4 regions of the Bradyrhizobium sp. SUTN9-2 genome follow, and region 4 is predicted to be linked to each of the others. Evidence: predicted binding sites of a transcription regulator. Region 4 holds the regulator's gene; each other region holds the start of a gene.
What was found. The regulator LexA, encoded in region 4, represses DNA repair genes until DNA is damaged. The targets are predictions, from matches to a motif close to TGTTCNNNNTGTGTTCNG.
Positions count from the first base shown of each region.

Region 1: a site for LexA is predicted at 2,579-2,596, ahead of recA (recombinase RecA). Genes of this name have one in related genera too.
Region 2: a site for LexA is predicted at 1,848-1,865, ahead of XF30_RS27660 (ImuA family protein). Genes of this name have one in related genera too.
Region 3: a site for LexA is predicted at 2,244-2,261, ahead of XF30_RS29770 (DUF3072 domain-containing protein). Genes of this name have one in related genera too.

Region 1 is NZ_LAXE01000001.1:3,353,544-3,357,751, reverse strand. It holds gene gcvP (aminomethyl-transferring glycine dehydrogenase) at 1-175, shown strand, start outside; gene XF30_RS15375 (hypothetical protein) at 305-1,300, opposite strand; gene recA (recombinase RecA) at 1,400-2,488, opposite strand; gene XF30_RS15365 (hypothetical protein) at 2,805-3,005, shown strand; gene XF30_RS15360 (hypothetical protein) at 3,161-3,331, shown strand; gene XF30_RS15355 (DUF2798 domain-containing protein) at 3,907-4,158, opposite strand.
Region 2 is NZ_LAXE01000001.1:5,964,704-5,968,911, reverse strand. It holds gene XF30_RS27670 (UdgX family uracil-DNA binding protein) at 1-532, opposite strand, end outside; gene XF30_RS27665 (putative DNA modification/repair radical SAM protein) at 532-1,767, opposite strand; gene XF30_RS27660 (ImuA family protein) at 1,930-2,718, shown strand; gene XF30_RS27655 (Y-family DNA polymerase) at 2,615-4,208, shown strand, end outside; gene XF30_RS27650 (error-prone DNA polymerase) at 4,207-4,208, shown strand, end outside.
Region 3 is NZ_LAXE01000001.1:6,425,784-6,429,991, reverse strand. It holds gene XF30_RS29785 (Do family serine endopeptidase) at 1-966, shown strand, start outside; gene XF30_RS29780 (hypothetical protein) at 1,236-1,598, shown strand; gene XF30_RS29775 (DUF6496 domain-containing protein) at 1,605-1,922, opposite strand; gene XF30_RS29770 (DUF3072 domain-containing protein) at 2,013-2,207, opposite strand; gene XF30_RS29765 (hypothetical protein) at 2,323-2,544, shown strand; gene XF30_RS29760 (hypothetical protein) at 2,641-2,883, opposite strand; gene XF30_RS29755 (hypothetical protein) at 2,979-3,236, opposite strand; gene XF30_RS29750 (hypothetical protein) at 3,377-3,598, shown strand; gene XF30_RS29745 (HWE histidine kinase domain-containing protein) at 3,595-4,208, opposite strand, start outside.
Region 4 is NZ_LAXE01000001.1:4,273,841-4,278,048, forward strand. It holds gene XF30_RS19870 (ComEC/Rec2 family competence protein) at 1-244, shown strand, start outside; gene XF30_RS19875 (GAF domain-containing protein) at 251-1,192, opposite strand; gene XF30_RS19880 (hypothetical protein) at 1,410-1,844, opposite strand; gene lexA (transcriptional repressor LexA) at 2,230-2,931, opposite strand; gene XF30_RS19890 (molybdopterin molybdotransferase MoeA) at 3,108-4,208, opposite strand, start outside.

The DNA of each region.
Region 1 (4,208 bases), 920 kb from region 4:
CGCCGACGACGATTGGAAGCGCGCCTACACCCGCAGCGAAGGTTGCTTCCCCGACGGCGTCTCGCGCACCGACAAATATTGGTGCCCCGTCGGCCGCGTCGACAACGTCTACGGCGACCGCAACCTGGTGTGCTCCTGCCCGCCGGTGAGCGATTACGCGGAAGCCGCGGAGTAGGATTTGTAGGGTGAGTTAGCCTCGCGGCTGCGCGAAGCGCAGTCCGCGAGACGTAACCCACCACTTCTGCGTCCGCTGAACCGAACGGTGGTGGATTACGCCTTCGGCCCTACGGCACTGCGTGCGCCGCTAGGGCGCAATCAACAACCGGCGCTCGCCATCCCACCGCCAAAGCCGTTCATTGGTGAGCAGCGTGCCGCCCCACCAACGTCGAATCGGATTGTGGCGACGGAAATCTTCGCGGCCTTCCAGAACCGCTTTGCCAAATTCAGTCAGCGACAACCGGCTCCGACGATAGGCGGCGTTGCGACCTCGCGCATCGTGCGGGGCGAGCGTCGCGAGTTTCGGATCGAGACCTGCGACCGCCGGCATCGGGCCCGACGCAAGCCCTTCGAGCAACGGACCCAGCTCCCACTGGTCGAACACGCGCGTTTCGAGCAGCCCGCCCGGCTGAAACAGTTCTTTTGTACGGTTGTGCCCCCTTGCAATCAGCTCGATAAGCCGCGCCTCCGTCGCGCCCAATCCGGTGATTGGTGACGGCAGTTCAGCTAGCAACGCTTCCAGAGCCGGCTTCAGGAAAGGTAGCCTGGGTAAATCCCTTGTCAGCAACCCGAAGCAAAGTTCAGGCGTCGGCGCCCGATACGCCTCCCAGGCCATGTTGGCTATCTCGAAGTCGCACTCTGCGATCTCCGATTCCCGCACCGTACGATCGCGAAGTTGCGGGCCGTCCGCTTCGCGCAGATCGAAATTGACTCGTCGCAGTCTAAGACAATGGGTGATCGATGGATGGGACCGCAAATAGTCCAGGATCCAGATCAGTTGCAATTGACTGTTAGGCTCAGGGTCGAACCACAGCTCGATGAACTCGACGCCATAGGTCTCGCAAAACCAAACCAGGCCAGTCTCCTTGTGCGCGAGACCGGTCTGAGGCAACCGGCCAACAAGATCGGACCACCGCACCTCCGGATCGCCCCTGTAATAGCCTCCCGTAAGATAGTCCTCGAGGTGGTGCGACGTAGGCAACGGCCCCCAAACGAACCGAAAGATCAACGGGACGACCATGTCAGCACGACCGGCATAGGTGAGACCAACGCCGGACGAACTAGTCAGAATCACACGCTTCATCGTCGACGCGCCCTCACGCAACACGAAACGGGCACCGAAGACGTCGGCAACTCAACGTCCTCAGTGCCCGCTCCTCGCGAAAAATTTTCGCGTTAGGTCTTACTCGTCCGCCGGCTCCTCGCCGTCGGCGTCGCGCTCCGGCGTGCCGGCCAGGATCTGCTCGGCGATCAGGCCGGAGTTCTGGCGGATCGCGGTCTCGATCTTGGCGGTGATGTCGGGGTTGCCTTTCAGGAACGCCTTGGCGTTCTCGCGGCCCTGGCCGAGGCGCTGGCTGTCATAGGAGAACCAGGCGCCGGACTTCTCGACGATGCCGGCCTTGACGCCGAGATCGAGGATCTCGCCCATCTTGGAGACGCCCTCGCCGTACATGATGTCGAACTCGACCTGCTTGAACGGCGGGGCCAGCTTGTTCTTGACCACCTTGACGCGCGTGGTGTTGCCGACCACCTCGTCGCGCTCCTTGATCGCGCCGATGCGGCGGATGTCGAGGCGGACGGAGGCGTAGAATTTCAGCGCATTGCCGCCGGTGGTGGTTTCCGGCGAGCCGTACATCACACCGATCTTCATGCGGATCTGGTTGATGAAGATCACCATCGTGTTGGATTTGTTGATGGAGGCCGTGAGCTTGCGCAGCGCCTGGCTCATCAACCGTGCTTGAAGTCCCGGCAGCGCATCGCCCATCTCGCCCTCGAGCTCGGCCTTCGGCACCAGCGCCGCCACCGAATCGACCACGAGAACATCGACCGCGCCCGAGCGCACCAGGGTGTCGCAGATCTCCAGCGCCTGCTCGCCGGTGTCGGGCTGCGAGATCAGGAGCTCGTCGATGTTGACGCCGAGCTTGCGGGCATAGACCGGATCGAGCGCGTGCTCGGCATCGATGAAGGCGCAGATGCCACCCTTCTTCTGCGCTTCCGCCACCGTATGCAGCGCCAGCGTGGTCTTGCCGGACGATTCCGGCCCGTAGATCTCGACGATGCGCCCCTTGGGCAGGCCGCCGATGCCGAGCGCGATATCGAGCCCGAGCGAGCCGGAGGACACCGCCTCGATGTCCATGGAGCGGTCGTTCTTGCCGAGCTTCATCACCGAGCCCTTGCCGAACTGCCGCTCGATCTGGGAGAGCGCGGCGGCCAGAGCTTTACTCTTGTCCATGGAGGATCCTTCGACGATACGCAGGGCAGTTGCGGACATTGGTCGTGCTCCTTATGGCGAGGATTCGCGTGAGGGACAAACGGTTGCGAGGCAGCTCGGCGATAAAAGCAATGTACCCCATTTGTTCTAGGTTCGCAATATGTTCTTTTGCCCGATTTTGACTGGACCAGGAGACAACGGAGCTGGTCGAACCGGCCATGCTGGATCGTCACGCCGTCCGCACTGCGTGCACAACTGAACAGACGCGGATCCATTTCTGGATCCTAATGCATCATCACCGCGCGGACCCTGGCCACTATCGGTGATGAGAACGCTGACCTCGCGCTCCCGCCTCCTCGCAAGGAAAGAGCGCGCCATGTTGAAGCGACGACGTTTCAAGCAGCAACTGACCCTTCAGGACCGGCTGTCGGCATGGGTGAAGCAGGTCCGCGAGCAGGCGTCCAAGCTACCTCCCGGGCCGGAGCGGGACGCGCTGCTCAAGAAGGCGCGCCAGGCCGACGTTGCCAATCATCTGAACGATTGGGTCAAATCGCCAGGGCTGCAGCCGCCGAAATAGCCGGGCCTGCGCCGGGTTCCTCGAAGCGAACATGACCGGGATCAACGACGCGCGACCGGGGCGCCGTCATGTTTCCGTAATCCTACGGCACCGAACCTTTCGCGGTCTCGGGCCTTCTGTGGGGATGGGACCGCAACTTTTGGGGATCTCTGGTCATGACGAACAACGACACGCACCACGACACGCTGAGGCGAAAGCCGCTGCTGGACGCCGCCCACGAGGAGATGGTGAAGTTCGAGCGCAAGGAAAACGAGTTCCGCAAGAAGGACCGCGAAGAGCGCGCCGCCGAGCTCCGTCTGCCGCTGAACGAGATCAAGGTTCATTAGGCACTGCCAGGACCGCCGTCCGGAGCGGGCCAGGCCCGCCCGCGATGCGGCACTCCGCTCTGTTCCTTGCCCGGAACCTCCGATCGGCATCGCCGGTCGGGGCGCCGCGACCGCGGATGCACCAGGTAGCTAAATACTACCAGCAACCCCTTGGCGAAGCGATGAAATCGCCAGGACCCCTACTGTGCATGGGGTTGTTTTGCCACTTTTGAGAGGCAAGGCGCGCCGGCGCCTTCGATAGGACGGCCCAGCACGTCAGTTCCGTCTGCAGCAGCGCCTGCTAGAGCACCGCCAGCAAAACCAGACCTATCACCAGCACGACGAAGCCAGCCGCCGTCGCGGCGGCGAATGACCGCTCTACGTTATCCATATGATGCCACCCCGTTTCCGGCGCGCCACGTTTCCCCCATGGCTGCGCCGAACGGATAAAATCTTGCCGACGGGTGTGTCCGCAGTGGTGCGGACGGATGTCGAAATTGGGACCGGTACGGGGCCAGTGTGCGGCCTTTCGATCGCGCACCTGCCGGCGGTCCGCCTGTCAGGCTGTCGTCAGCCAGCCGGCTAGGGTCGCCCGGCTACCGGCCAGCGCGGGGCTCCTGCTCCTCCTGCGTCAGGCGCAGCGAGAAGGCGCGGATCGCGGGCGCCGCCAGCAGCACGACCGGCAGCATCGCGGCCCATGCGATCAGCCATGACACCATCCAGTGCCGCACGAAGAGCATCGGGCTGCCGGCGGGAAAGCTGGCGATCCCCGCCGCGATCAGCGAGGTCAGCCCGGACTGGATGATGCCGAAGACGAAATGCGAGTAGCGGCGGGGAATGCCGAGCATGAGGCGCCCATGGTTGCTTGCCCGCGAGTCGGGCAAGCAAGGCACATGCC
Region 2 (4,208 bases), 1.7 Mb from region 4:
GCGCGCAGAGGTCCGGCGTCAGGATCGACCAGGGCATGTCGGCAAAGCGCTTGGCGAAGAACGGCGCGGCGAGCTCGACGACGTGATGCTCCGGCTCGAACCAGGCGACGTAGTGCGCCTGGCGTTCCCGGCCGATCTCGCGGAAGCGCACGAAGGCATGCATCTTGTGCTCGTCGCGATAGACCGCTTTCGCCATGGCCGTGACAAGCGCGACATCGGGGTCGGTCGCGACCTCAATGAGATCGTGATTGTCCTTCAGCCGGAACAGCAGGCGATACAGGATCGCAAAGCGCTCGCTGTCGCGATGCAGGATCGCCGCCTTGGCAAGCTCGACGAATTTTGCCGAGACGGTGAACGTGCCGTCGTTCACCTCGAGGATCGGAGACGGCGAGGACGGTGCGAACAGCTCGGCTTCGTGGCCCTGCACGGTCCAGGTGACCGCGCCGGGCGGCACGTGATGGAGCACGAGGCTGCGCGCGGCTTTGCGCCAGCCGTCGAAATCGGTTTCGGTGTCGAGCATGATGTACTGCATCAGAAGCCAAATCCCAGTTGCGTTGCTTTCGGCTTGAACCGTTCGATCAACCCGGCGGCATCGAGACGATGCGGTGAGGGGCGGTGATCGCTGAGGACGATGAACGGCAGCGCCTTGTTGCGGGGCACATGCAGCCGCGCGAGATCGGCGAGGCGGATCGTGGTGGTGCGCCGCGTTGCGAGGATGCGTTCGACCGTCCTGGTGCCGAAGCCCGGAACGCGCAGCAGCTCCTCGCGGCTGGCGCGGTTGACGTCGAGCGGGAAGCGGTCGCGGTGGCGCAGCGCCCAGGCCAGCTTGGGATCGATGTCGAGCGGCAGCATCGCGCTGTCGTCGACGATCTCGCCGACATCGAAGCCGTAGAACCGCATCAGCCAGTCGGCCTGGTAGAGCCGGTGCTCGCGCAGCAGCGGCGGCGCGCGCAGGGGTAGCGCGCGGCTGGCATCGGGGATCGGGCTGAAGGCGGAGTAATAGACGCGCCGCAGCCGGTAGGCGCCGTAGAGATTGGCGCTGGTGTGGAGAATGGTGTGATCGGAGGCGCTATCTGCGCCGACGATCATCTGCGTACTTTGTCCGGCGGGCGCGAAGCGCTGCGGTTTGGCCTTCGTCTTGGCGCTGCGGCTCTCCTCGGCCTCGTCCAGCTTCAGCCGCAGCCTGCCCATGGTGCGGCGGATCGCCCGCACGTCCTTCTCCGGCGCGAATTGCTGCAGGCTCGTCTCCTCAGGCATCTCGATGTTGATCGAAAGGCGGTCGGCATATTTGCCGGCCTCGGCGATCAGCGCGTCGTCGGCCTCGGGAATGGTCTTCAGATGGATGTAGCCGCGGAAATGATGCTCCTCGCGCAGTTTTCGCGCGACGCTCACCACTTGCTCCATCGTGTAATCAGGGCTGCGGATGATGCCGGAGGAGAGAAACAGGCCCTCGATGTAATTGCGCCGGTAGAAGTCGAGCGTGAGCCTGACCAATTCGTCGATGGTGAAGCGGGCGCGTGGGACATTCGAGGAGGCGCGGTTGACGCAATAAAGGCAATCGTAATTGCAGGCGTTGGTCAGCAGCACCTTGAGCAGGGAGATGCAGCGTCCGTCCGGCGCGTAGGAATGGCAGATGCCCATGCTTGGGGCGGTCGAGCCCATGCCCTTGCCGTCGCTGGAATCCCGCTTCTCGGTACCGCTGGAGGCGCAGGATGCGTCGTATTTGGCGGCATCCGCCAGAATCTCCAGCTTGCGTTGTACGTCCATGTTTGAATCTCTTTGATTCCGCTCATGAATCTTTGGATGCGCCAATTCGATTGACTCTGCCGGCGCCGTTAGCTTTATATTAGAACATATCATGAACAAATGAGCCAGCCGCTGGTTCTCTTTTTGAGAGCCATCGGCAATCACCTCTGAGGAGCGGCGAGCATGAGCGGCGCACGTATGAGCGCGCTTGCGACCTTGCGTAGCCAGATCGAGCGCATCGAGACGGCGGAGGTCGTGCATCCGCGCGATCGCATCGCGCTCGGCCATGGCGCGGCCGACGCCGCGCTGAAGGGCGGGCTCGCGCGCGCGGCGATCCACGAGGTGTTTTGCGAAGGGCGTCAGGGCGCGGCCGCGACGGGGTTCGTCATGGGCCTTGCGGGACGCGTGAGCGCGCGCCGGCCGCTATTGTGGGTGCGGCAGGATTTTTCGGAGCTCGAAACCGGCGCGCTGTCGATGAGCGGGTTATCCGAGCTCGGCCTCGATCCGCGTCGTGTGGTGATGGTGCGCGCCGCCGATGTCGAGAGCGCGCTACGCACCTCGGCCGATGCGCTTGCCTGCGATGCGCTCGGCGCCGTCGTGCTCGAGCTCTGGGGCGAGACCAGGCAGTTCGATCTGGTGGCGAGCCGCAAGCTGACGCTGGCCGCGCAAGGCTCCGGTGTCACCGGCCTCTTGCTGCGGATGGCCGCGCAGCCGCTGCCTTCGACCGCGGAGACACGATGGATGCTGCGTGCGGCGCATTCGCCGCCGGACTCGGTGTGGAGTGCCTGGGGCGCGCCGGTGTTCGATGCCGAGCTCTTGCGCAATCGTCATGGCCCCTGCGGCCGGTGGATCATGGAATGGAATTGTGATGAGTGCCAGTTCAGTGAACCGTCGACGTATCCTCAGCCTGTGGCTGCCGCGCCTGCCCATCGACAGGATCCAGCGGTTCCTTGGCAGCGCCGGGCTGGGTAAAACCAACCATGAGCCGAGCATTGTCGTCATCAAGGACAACAATGCGCTGGTGATCCATGCGCTGGACGAGGCCGCCGAGCGCCTCGGCCTGTATATCGGCCAACCGCTGGCCAATGCGAGGGCGATGTGCCCGGACTTGCGTGTGTTCGACGCCGATACCGTGGCCGATGCGAAGACGCTCAGCGATATCACCGATTGGTGTGACCGCTTCACGCCGTTGGTGGCGCTCGATCCACCGCACGGGCTGTTCCTGGACATCACCGGTTGCGCGCATCTGTTCGGCGGCGAGGCCGCGCTGCTCAAGACGCTGGTCCGTGCGCTCGGCCGGCAAGGCTTTGCCGTCAGCGCGGCGATCGCGGGCACCTCGATCTGCGCCCGCACGCTGACGCGGCAGGTATCCGGCACCATCGTGGCCGATGGCGGCGAGGCGGAGGCGATCAGGTCGTTTCCAGTCTCCGCGCTCGGTGCGGGTGAAGCCATCACCACCGGCCTGCGCCGTGCCGGGCTGAAGACCATCGGCGACGTCGCCTCGCGCAGCGCCTCCGAGATCACGGCGCGGTTCGGCGCGCGCTTCTCCACGCTGCTCGCCCATGCGCTGGGGCAGGGTGATGCGCCGATCAGCCCGCGCAAACCGCTGCCCGATTACATCGTGGAAAAACGCTTTGCCGAGCCGATCGCGACCGACACCATGATCGCGATGACGCTGTCGCGGCTCGCCGACACGTTGATCGCGTCCATGGAGAAGCAGGGCAAAGGCGCGCGGCGGCTTGAAGCGGCGTTCTTCCGCACCGATGGTGTGGTGCGTACGATTACGGTCGAGACCGGGCGTCCGGTGACGCGAAGCGCCGTGGTCGACCGCTTGTTCCGCGAGCGGCTCGATGCACTCGCTGATCCCCTCGATCCCGGTTTCGGCTTCGACATGGTGCGATTGTCGGCGAGCCGCACCGAGATCGTGGTGCAGGAGCAGCGCGATCTCGATGCCCATGTCCACGACAATGACGAACTCGCGGCGCTGATCGACCGCATCGCCGCGCGGATCGGCGGCAGGCGTGTCGTCGTGCACCTGCCGCAGGATACCCACATCCCCGAAAGCGCGGTGCTGGCCGCATCGGCGCAGCATCATCTCGCTGCTGCCATGCAGGCCGAATGGCCGGCGCGCGTCGCGAGCGAGCCGCCGCTGCGTCCCTTGCGGCTGTTCGACAAGCCGGAGCCGATCAAGGTGCCGTTCGCGACCGTGCCAGACGGTCCGCCGCATCAATTCACCTGGCGGCGCGCGCTGCATGCGGTGGTGCGGGTAGAGGGGCCCGAGCGCATCGCGATGGAATGGTGGCGGCAGGACGGCAAGCAGCTGACGCGGGATTATTTCCGCATCGAGGATGCCGAAGGCCTGCGCTTCTGGATCTTTCGCGACGGTCTCTATGAAGGCGAGGTGTTCGACGGTGACGGCCAGCCTGCGTCTCCCGGCTGGTATGTGCACGGTCTCTTCGCAT
Region 3 (4,208 bases), 2.2 Mb from region 4:
GTCAAGTTCTCCGACCAGAAGCCGCGCATTGGCGACTGGGTGGTCGCGGTCGGCAATCCCTTCGGTCTTGGCGGCACCGTGACCGCCGGCATCGTCTCGGCCAGCGGCCGCGACATCGGCAACGGTCCCTATGACGACTTCATCCAGATCGACGCGCCGATCAACAAGGGTAATTCCGGCGGCCCGGCCTTCGACATGAACGGCAACGTGATCGGCGTGAACACTGCGATCTTCTCGCCCTCGGGCGGCTCGGTCGGAATCGGCTTCGATATCCCGGCCTCGACCGCCAAGCTCGTCGTCGCGCAATTGAAGGACAAGGGCGCGGTCACCCGGGGCTGGCTCGGCGTGCAGGTGCAGCCGGTGACATCGGATATCGCCGACAGCCTCGGGCTCAAGGAGGCGCGCGGCGCGATCGTCGACAATCCGCAGGATGGCAGCCCGGCGGCGAAGGCCGGCATCCAGGCGGGCGATGTCATCACCGCCGTCAACGGCACCACGATCAAGGACTCCCGCGACCTCGCCCGCACCATCGCCGGCTTGACGCCGGGCACGTCCGTGAAGCTCGATGTCTTCCGCAAGGGCGACAGCAAGACGGTGACGCTGGCGCTCGGCGAGTTGCCGAACGAGCGGCAGGCCAAGGGCAATGGCAGTGGCAATGCCGACGAGGGCAGCGGACAGCCGGGTGCCGGCACGCCGCGCCTCGGCCTCAGCCTGGCGCCCGCCGGTGACGTCCAGGGCGCAGGCCAGAACGGCGTCGTCGTCACCGAGGTTGATCCGCAAGGCCCGGCCGCGCAACGCGGCATCCGGACCGGCGACGTCATCCTCAATGTCGGCGGCAAGGCTGTCAGCAATGTCGGCGAGGTGCGCTCCGAGCTGGCGCAGGCCAAAACCTCGGGCAAGCGCAGCGTGCTGCTTCAGGTCAGAAGCGCGGAGGCCACCCGCTTCGTTGCGGTGCCACTCGCATAACGTCAACTCGACCCTTACCAATCCAGGAAGGCCGCCTTCGGGCCGCCTTTTGCACACACGTCACGTCCGCACCAGGCCGGTCACATTCTCGTTAACGGCAGGGATGATGACCTGGTGCGTCCGAAAAAGCCGTGTTCGCTGATCACACTCGCAGGGCGCCTCGGTGCTCTGCGCCAACGTCGCCGCTGAGAGGGGTTGCAAGCGTGGAACTTCGAGCCTCCCGGCGCTTTGTGGAACTCGCCGGTGGTTCACAAGTGATCGGTGCCGACATGGATCGATTGAAGCTCTCGCTCAGGAGTGCGCTGCTCGTGGCGCCATTGGTGCTCTCGGGGGGAAACGCGCTCGGGCGCGACGACGGCCGCTACGCGAATTCTCCTCTGAAGCCATGGTTCGACAGTTTGCGCAGCCATCTCGGTCCGTGCTGCTCGGACGCGGACGGTTTCGCCCTTGCCGATCTCGACTGGGAGTCGCACAACGGGCGCTACCGTGTCCGCATCGACGGACAGTGGATCGATGTGCCGGATGAGGCCGTCATCACCGAGCCCAACCGGGCCGGCCGCACGATGGTGTGGCCGGTCAAGACTGCGTTCGGGATTTCGATCCGCTGCTTCATGCCGGGGAGCATGATCTGAGGCGGGTCAGCGCGACCGCTTGGATTTGCGCTTCGATGATTTCTTGTTCGACGATTTCTTGGACGACGTCCCGGACGTTTTCTTGGATGCTTTCTTGGACGTCTTCTTGGCGCTCTTGCGCTTCGAAGCCTTCTTCGGGACCTTCTTGCCCTTCTTGCGTGCCTTCGACAGTCCGATCGCGATGGCCTGCTTGCGGTTCTTGACGCGGCCGCCGCGCCCGCCACGGCCGCTCTTCGCGGTGCCCTTCTTGTAACGCCGCATCTCGGTGGCGACATCGCTTCCCGAGCTGCGTGAGTAGCGGCGCTTTTTTGCCTTGCGTGCCATGCATATTCTCCCTCGGCGGGGAGAACCATTCTGCACAGCCATGGTTCCGGGAGCGTGGAACGGCGCATGCCTAAAGCGCGATGCGATGCTCTAGAAGGAGTTTGCCAGCTCGATCTCCGCTTCCAGCACCTGGATGCGCCGGGCGGCCTCGCTGAAGGACAGATCCCGCGCATATTGGCCGGGCTGGTAGGCCTCTTCGCTGAGCCGCTTCAGCTTGAGACCCTGCGCCCGCGTCATCTGCTCGCCCAGGAAAAATCTGGCGTCGTATTTACCTTGAACCTGCATCTGGCGTCTCCGTCCTGAAATCGTGACTTGACTATATGTTCTTATTTTGTTCTAACAAGGCATGGACAACAGAATTAATGAAATTCGACGTAAAATCAGAGTCTTGAGGCTCGAGATGGCCGACGTCGAGGCGTCGGTGCGCGACCTCGTCGAGCGCGATCACGACTGCACGGAAAGAGCCCTGGCGCAGATGGACTTGCGCCGGAAGATCAATCTCTTGATCGCCGAATGGAAGGCTGCCGGCGGCAGCGACGTACTGCCGAACGTCCGCGACCGGGTGCGGCTTCGTGCCGTGAAGACAGGCGGCAACTCCGCGCGCGCAGCCGAGCGCCGCTGAGATCCTTGGCGCCGGATACTGAAGGCCGAGTGCCGAACCAAAGATAGAAGACAAAGGGCTCCGCAATGCGGAGCCCTTCATGATTCCAGGGAGCGCCTATTTGGTGTCGGTCATGCCGCCCTTGTTGGTCATGGTGCCGCCCTGATCAGAGCCGGGACCGGCGCCGCCTTGGCCGGACGGATCAGCGCCCTTGGAGGACTTGGTGTTGGCGCCGGTGGTCTGTGCCGACGACATCGAGGATCCATGCTTAGTCTTGTGCGATTTGGCCTGGGCGGCAAACGGCGCGGCGGCAAGGCCGGTTGCCAATATTACGGCGAGAGCGAGCTTGGTCGTCTTCATGCGGGGAAACTCCCTGAGTTAAATTGACGCAGGCACAAACCGCGCGTCGCGGCAGGGAGTTCCCGGCGAAGTATCTTCCGTGCGTCACCCACGCTTCAAGTTTGCTTGTCCTCGGCCAGGATGAACACGGCGCCGGTGAGCGTCGCGCCGATCGCGAAGGTCGTCACCAAGGTGAGGGCGAAGACCATCGCGGCCTGGCTTCCGCCATTGTTCAGCAGGTTGGCGACGGCTGGATTGGACAGGACGAGCGTGAGGCTGAAAATGAGGCCGAGCGCTGCGCCCATCATTGCATGCGTCATCAGCTTGATAAGGCCGCTGGCAGAGATCAGCTCAGACGACTTCTTGGTGCGCATGGGACGGCATCCCGAACTGCCACGCCAACGCGCATGTGATCGCCGGGTTCCGTTCCGCTGAAGGAATTGTTACCGCCCGTTTCATCCGGCGTTCATGCCGGGCTTGCCAAGATGGGCGCCAGCAAAACGGGAACATCGATATGGGTAAGGTCGTCTTTCTTTACCGCTCGCTGGCCTATCGCAACGCGGCCGCGGACATCCTGCGCAAGGCGCGCAAGCTTCCGCTTGGCGCGGAGCGGAGCGCGGCCCGCCGCTACGCGAGGGCGCTGCGCGATCTCGCCCGAACGGAAGCTTGGCTCGAAGGGCGCGTCGCGCGCGAACCACGCACGGCGCAGCGCATGAGCAGCGCAGCGTCAGGTTAACCGGATGCGCGTTGCAATTCGGCAGCGCCGGCGGTGTCGAACTTGCTTGGTGCAGCCGCCGCGGTCTTGCGTGTCAACGGCACCTCAAGACGGCACAGCAGGCCCTCGGCGCGCCAATCGAACTGCGCCTGTCCGCCAAGCTGGGACTCGATGCTCGCAAGCAGGCTTCGCGTGCCGAAGCCGCGCGATTTCGGGGTCTTGACCAGGGGACCGCCGGATTCCTCCCAGCTCAGCGTGAGCAGCTCCTCGTCGACCTGCCAATCGATCGCGAGCCGCCCCGCTCGCGTGGATAGCGCGCCGTACTTTGCCGAGTTGGTGAAGAGCTCGTGCAGTGCGAGCGCCAGCGTCTGGGCCGTCGCCGGCAGCAACTGAACTTCGGGCCCTGCCAATTTGATCTGGTCGCCCAGCGAGTAGGGCGCAAGCTCCTCGTCGATCAGCCTGGAGAGCTCGGCGCCTTGCCAGCTCGACAGCGACAGGATGGTGTGCACGCGCGCCAGCGCATTGATGCGCCCCTCGACGGCGTTGACATAGGCCTTGACCTCGTCGGCCCGGGTGAGGCGCACGATCGACTGCGCCAGCGCCAGCGCGTTCTTCGCGCGATGATCGACTT
Region 4 (4,208 bases):
GCCACCCGATTGCGCGGCGATGGTGGTCGATCGGGCGCGTCTTGCCAGTCAGGGCGCACTGGCTCTGACGAGACGCGGCGAGGGCTTTTCGGTGCAGGCGGTGAGGACGAGGGGAGCAAGCCGTCCCTGGCTGCCGGCCGGCGCCGGCGAGGGAGATTTCGACGGCAGCCTCGTGCCGAAGGCGGCCGTGCCCCGCAACCGGGACGCAACGCCATCGGAGGCCGACTTGCAGGCCGACGATTGACGCGGATCACAAATACCAGGCCAGCACGGCGTCAAGCCTTCCGTTGCCGATAACCGGCAGGGCCACCATTCGGCTCAGCCCGGCTGCGCAGGCTTCGGAGCCGGCGATCGAGCCGTCAGAGGTGAGATCGTCGTTGAGCGCGGGCATGCCGGCGGCCCAGGCGCCGCCGATGCTGCCTTCGCCCCTGGCGATGGACTGCGCCGCATAGCGTGCGGCGAGGTCGGTCTGCGCGCTGCAATCGCCGGCGCGAAAGACCAGCGCCGAACGGTCCTCGTTCGGGACCCAGATCTCGAAGCGTCGTGCAATCGGCGTTGCCTGCGCGGAGAGGAATGTCAGAACCCAGGTCTGGTCGGTACCGGTTCGGTAGGGCACGCCGACGCCGAGATTGATCCCGACCTTGGCGGCGTCCTCCCAGCGCAGGAAACTCTTGGCGTCGTGCAAGTCCTTGATGATCAGCGGCAGGCCCGCCTTCCAGGTGCGTCCGGGCAGGCCGAAGCCGCGTGGAAATCTGGTGTGGCGGGAGTTGAATTCGAACATGTCCGCGGTGCCGTAATAGCCATCGACGAGCCCCATCTCATGCGAGAGATCAGGATCGTTGTGCCAGAGTTCGATCGCGCCGACGTGCGCCTCGTCGTCGCCACAGAACAGCACCAGCACGGCTTGCAGGAATTCGCCCGCGAACACCGGCACCGCCACGCCGCAGGTGAGGCCGGCCGCAGCGGCCTGATCGGTCCGCTTGAAATAGGAGTTGGCGAATTTCGTGAGGATGACGGGGTGGCCACAGGTCCAGGCCTTGCCGGGAAGTCCCTCGTCATATCCGAAGTGCAGCTCTTCGCTGACGGCTTTGAACGCGGACAGCCCATCGTCGTAGAGGCCGCCGCCGAATTCCAGCCGCATGCGCGTCCGGTCGGGTACCCAAAGTTCAACGACGCGAATGAAGGTCTTCATCGAGCGTGTCCGCCGCCTCAAACCACGACAGCATCGGTCATTTGGCTGCGGAGCGGACGTTCAAAATGCGGGCAGCACGGCCCAAACTTCGTGCGACGACGAGGCGCGGCGGTGGGCTCGCCGATCGAATGTCCTGAAACACAAACTTACCGGGCTCGCCGGCCTCGGCCGGCGACGGCAATTTCAATCCCGGGCTCGGCCTGTCGGCCGAAGGGCGTCAGCCGATCGGCAGGCGCGTGATCGTGGGCCGCGTGTCGGCGACGATCTGCGGCTTGTGCTCGCGCTCGGGGGCTGGCTGCGTCACCGGCAATTGCAGCACGGTCGCGCGCTGGCCTTCGACGAGCTGCGTCACCAGCACGTATTTGCCGTCGGGGAATTCGATCGCGTCATGATGGCGATCGGGAATGTGCGGGTCGATCTTGCCGAACTTGCCGACGCGAGAGTTCACGGTGCGCGTCCAGATCCAGCGGTTGTCGTAGCGGACGTTGTCGGCGAAAGCGAGCTCCGTCCCCGGCAGCAGACAGACCGCGACGGAGGGATCGGCTTCGGAAGCGAAACCGCGCGTCGAGGTGCCGCGGAAGGTTGTCGTGACGATCGTCTCGCCGACTTCGGCGGGGCGCGTCGCGACGGCATGCAGGCTGTAGTCACACATCGGGTGCTCCTCATGCTGGGATAGCGACCCGCGTCTCTTTCGAGGCGCAGGCCTCTATCAGAGTGGAAGCATACAACGCTCTGCTCGGTTATGGGCAAATCTGCGGCTCGCGTCCGCAGCGCGCGATCACATTATCTTTCCCGGATTCGATAGGAACAAACCTCGCGTCCTTGCATTCGGCCGGAGCTATCAGCACTGCCGGCACAACTCTACCGGCGAAGCAGAAATGGCTGCGCGCCTGCGCGGGGGAATGTCGCGCGGGAAGATGGACCGGACAGCCGGCGCAGAACCAGAGAAACCGTCCAGCCGGAGCGGACAAGTATCCGCTCCGATCCTGGATCGCCGATGCCGATCGAAACGCGCGCGGCGCTTGATGTTTCCCGTATCAGTACTTCCGGTAAAGCCCGATCAGCTTGCCCTGGATCTTCACGCGGTTCGGCGGAAGAATGCGGACCTCGTAGGCGGCATTGGCGGGCTCGAGCGCGATCGAGGCGCCGCGGCGGCGGAAGCGCTTGAGCGTGGCCTCCTCGTCGTCGATCAATGCCACCACGATGTCGCCGGTATTTGCGGTCTCGTTGCGCTGGATCAGCGCCATGTCGCCGTCGAGGATGCCGGCCTCGACCATCGAATCGCCGCGCACTTCGAGCGCGTAGTGTTCGCCCGAGCCGAGCATGTCCGGCGGTACGCTGATGGTGTGGCTGCGGGTCTGCAGCGCCTCGATCGGCGTGCCTGCTGCGATGCGGCCCATCACGGGCACCGCGACCGGGCGCTCGCCCTCGTCGGCGGGCGGGCTGGAGCTCGCGCGCACCTTGCCGAGGTTGCCCTCGATCACGCTCGGGGTGAAGCCGCGGCGATTGCCGGCGGCGGCCTGCAGCTCGGGCAGCTTGATCACCTCGATGGCACGGGCGCGGTTGGGCAGGCGGCGAATGAAGCCGCGCTCCTCGAGCGCAGTGATCAGGCGATGAATGCCTGACTTCGAGCGCAGGTCGAGCGCATCCTTCATCTCGTCGAAGGACGGCGGCACGCCGCTTTCCTTCAGACGTTCGCTGATGAACCGCAGAAGCTCGTATTGTTTGCGCGTCAACATCTCGACCAAAGTCCCCCGGTTGATGTCGTTCGATTCCGACACGATGAAGCCGGCACTAAGCCGCTACATCCTCGAAACAAATCATGAACGGACACTATATGTTCGATATGTGTTCCGCAACTGCTTAATTTATGGTGAACGCGGCCAAGCTCGCGGAATGCGTGTGGCTGGGCGGCTCAGACGGGCAGCCGGAGCACCTCGCAAGGCGTGCCGGCCTCGGCCTTCGGCGCGAACGGTGCGCGCAACAGAAGTACCTGTGCCGCAGCGAGATTCGCAAGAAGGGAGGAGTCCTGATGGCTGACCGGAAGGGCGACGCGCGTGCCGTCGTCGCGCTCCTCCAGCCGCGCACGCAGATAGTCCTCGCGCTGGTCGTTGGCGGCGAGATCGCGGCCCAGCACGGCGCGCTCGCGCCGATGATGAATCGCTGAACGGCCCGACAGGGCGCGAATCAAGGGGACCATGAACAGGAAGGCGCACACGTAGGACGACACGGGATTGCCGGGCAGGCCAATCACGCGCATCGCGCCTATCCGACCGTGCATCATCGGCTTGCCCGGCCGGATCGCGATCTTCCAGAACGCCATCGCGATGCCTTCGCCCTTGAGCGCCTGCTGGACCAGGTCGTGGTCGCCCACCGAGGCACCGCCGGTCGTGATCAGGATGTCGGCGCCGCTCTCGCGCGCGCGGCGGATGCCGGCGGACGTCGCCTCCAGCGTATCGGCGGCAATTCCGAGGTCGATGGTCTCGGCGCCCTCGCTGCGGGCGAGCGCATGCAGGGCATAGCCGTTGGAATAGACGATCTGGCCGCGACCAGGCGTGGTGCCCGGCATCACGAGCTCGTCGCCGGTGGCGAGAACGGCAACCCTCGGGCGGCGGATGATGGCGAGATGCGGATGATTCATTCCGGCGGCGAGGGCGAGATCGCGCTCGGTGAGGCGGATTCCCTTGCGCAGCAGCACGTCGCCTTCGCGGAAGTCGACGCCTGCAGGGCGGATGTGCCGGCCGAAAATGGCGGCTTCCTTGATCGTGACATGTTTGCCGTCGGCAGCCGTGTCCTCCTGGATCACGACGGCATCGGCGCCGTCGGGAACGACGCCGCCGGTGAAGATCCGCACGGCTTCGCCGGGGCCGACGCTTCCCGCGAACGGCCGGCCCGCCGCGACCTCGCCGACGACGGTCAACCTCGAATCGTATGCCGCGTCGGCCGTGCGCACGGCATAGCCGTCCATCGCCGACATCGCCTCCGGCGGCTGCGTGCGCCGCGCCGCGACATCGCG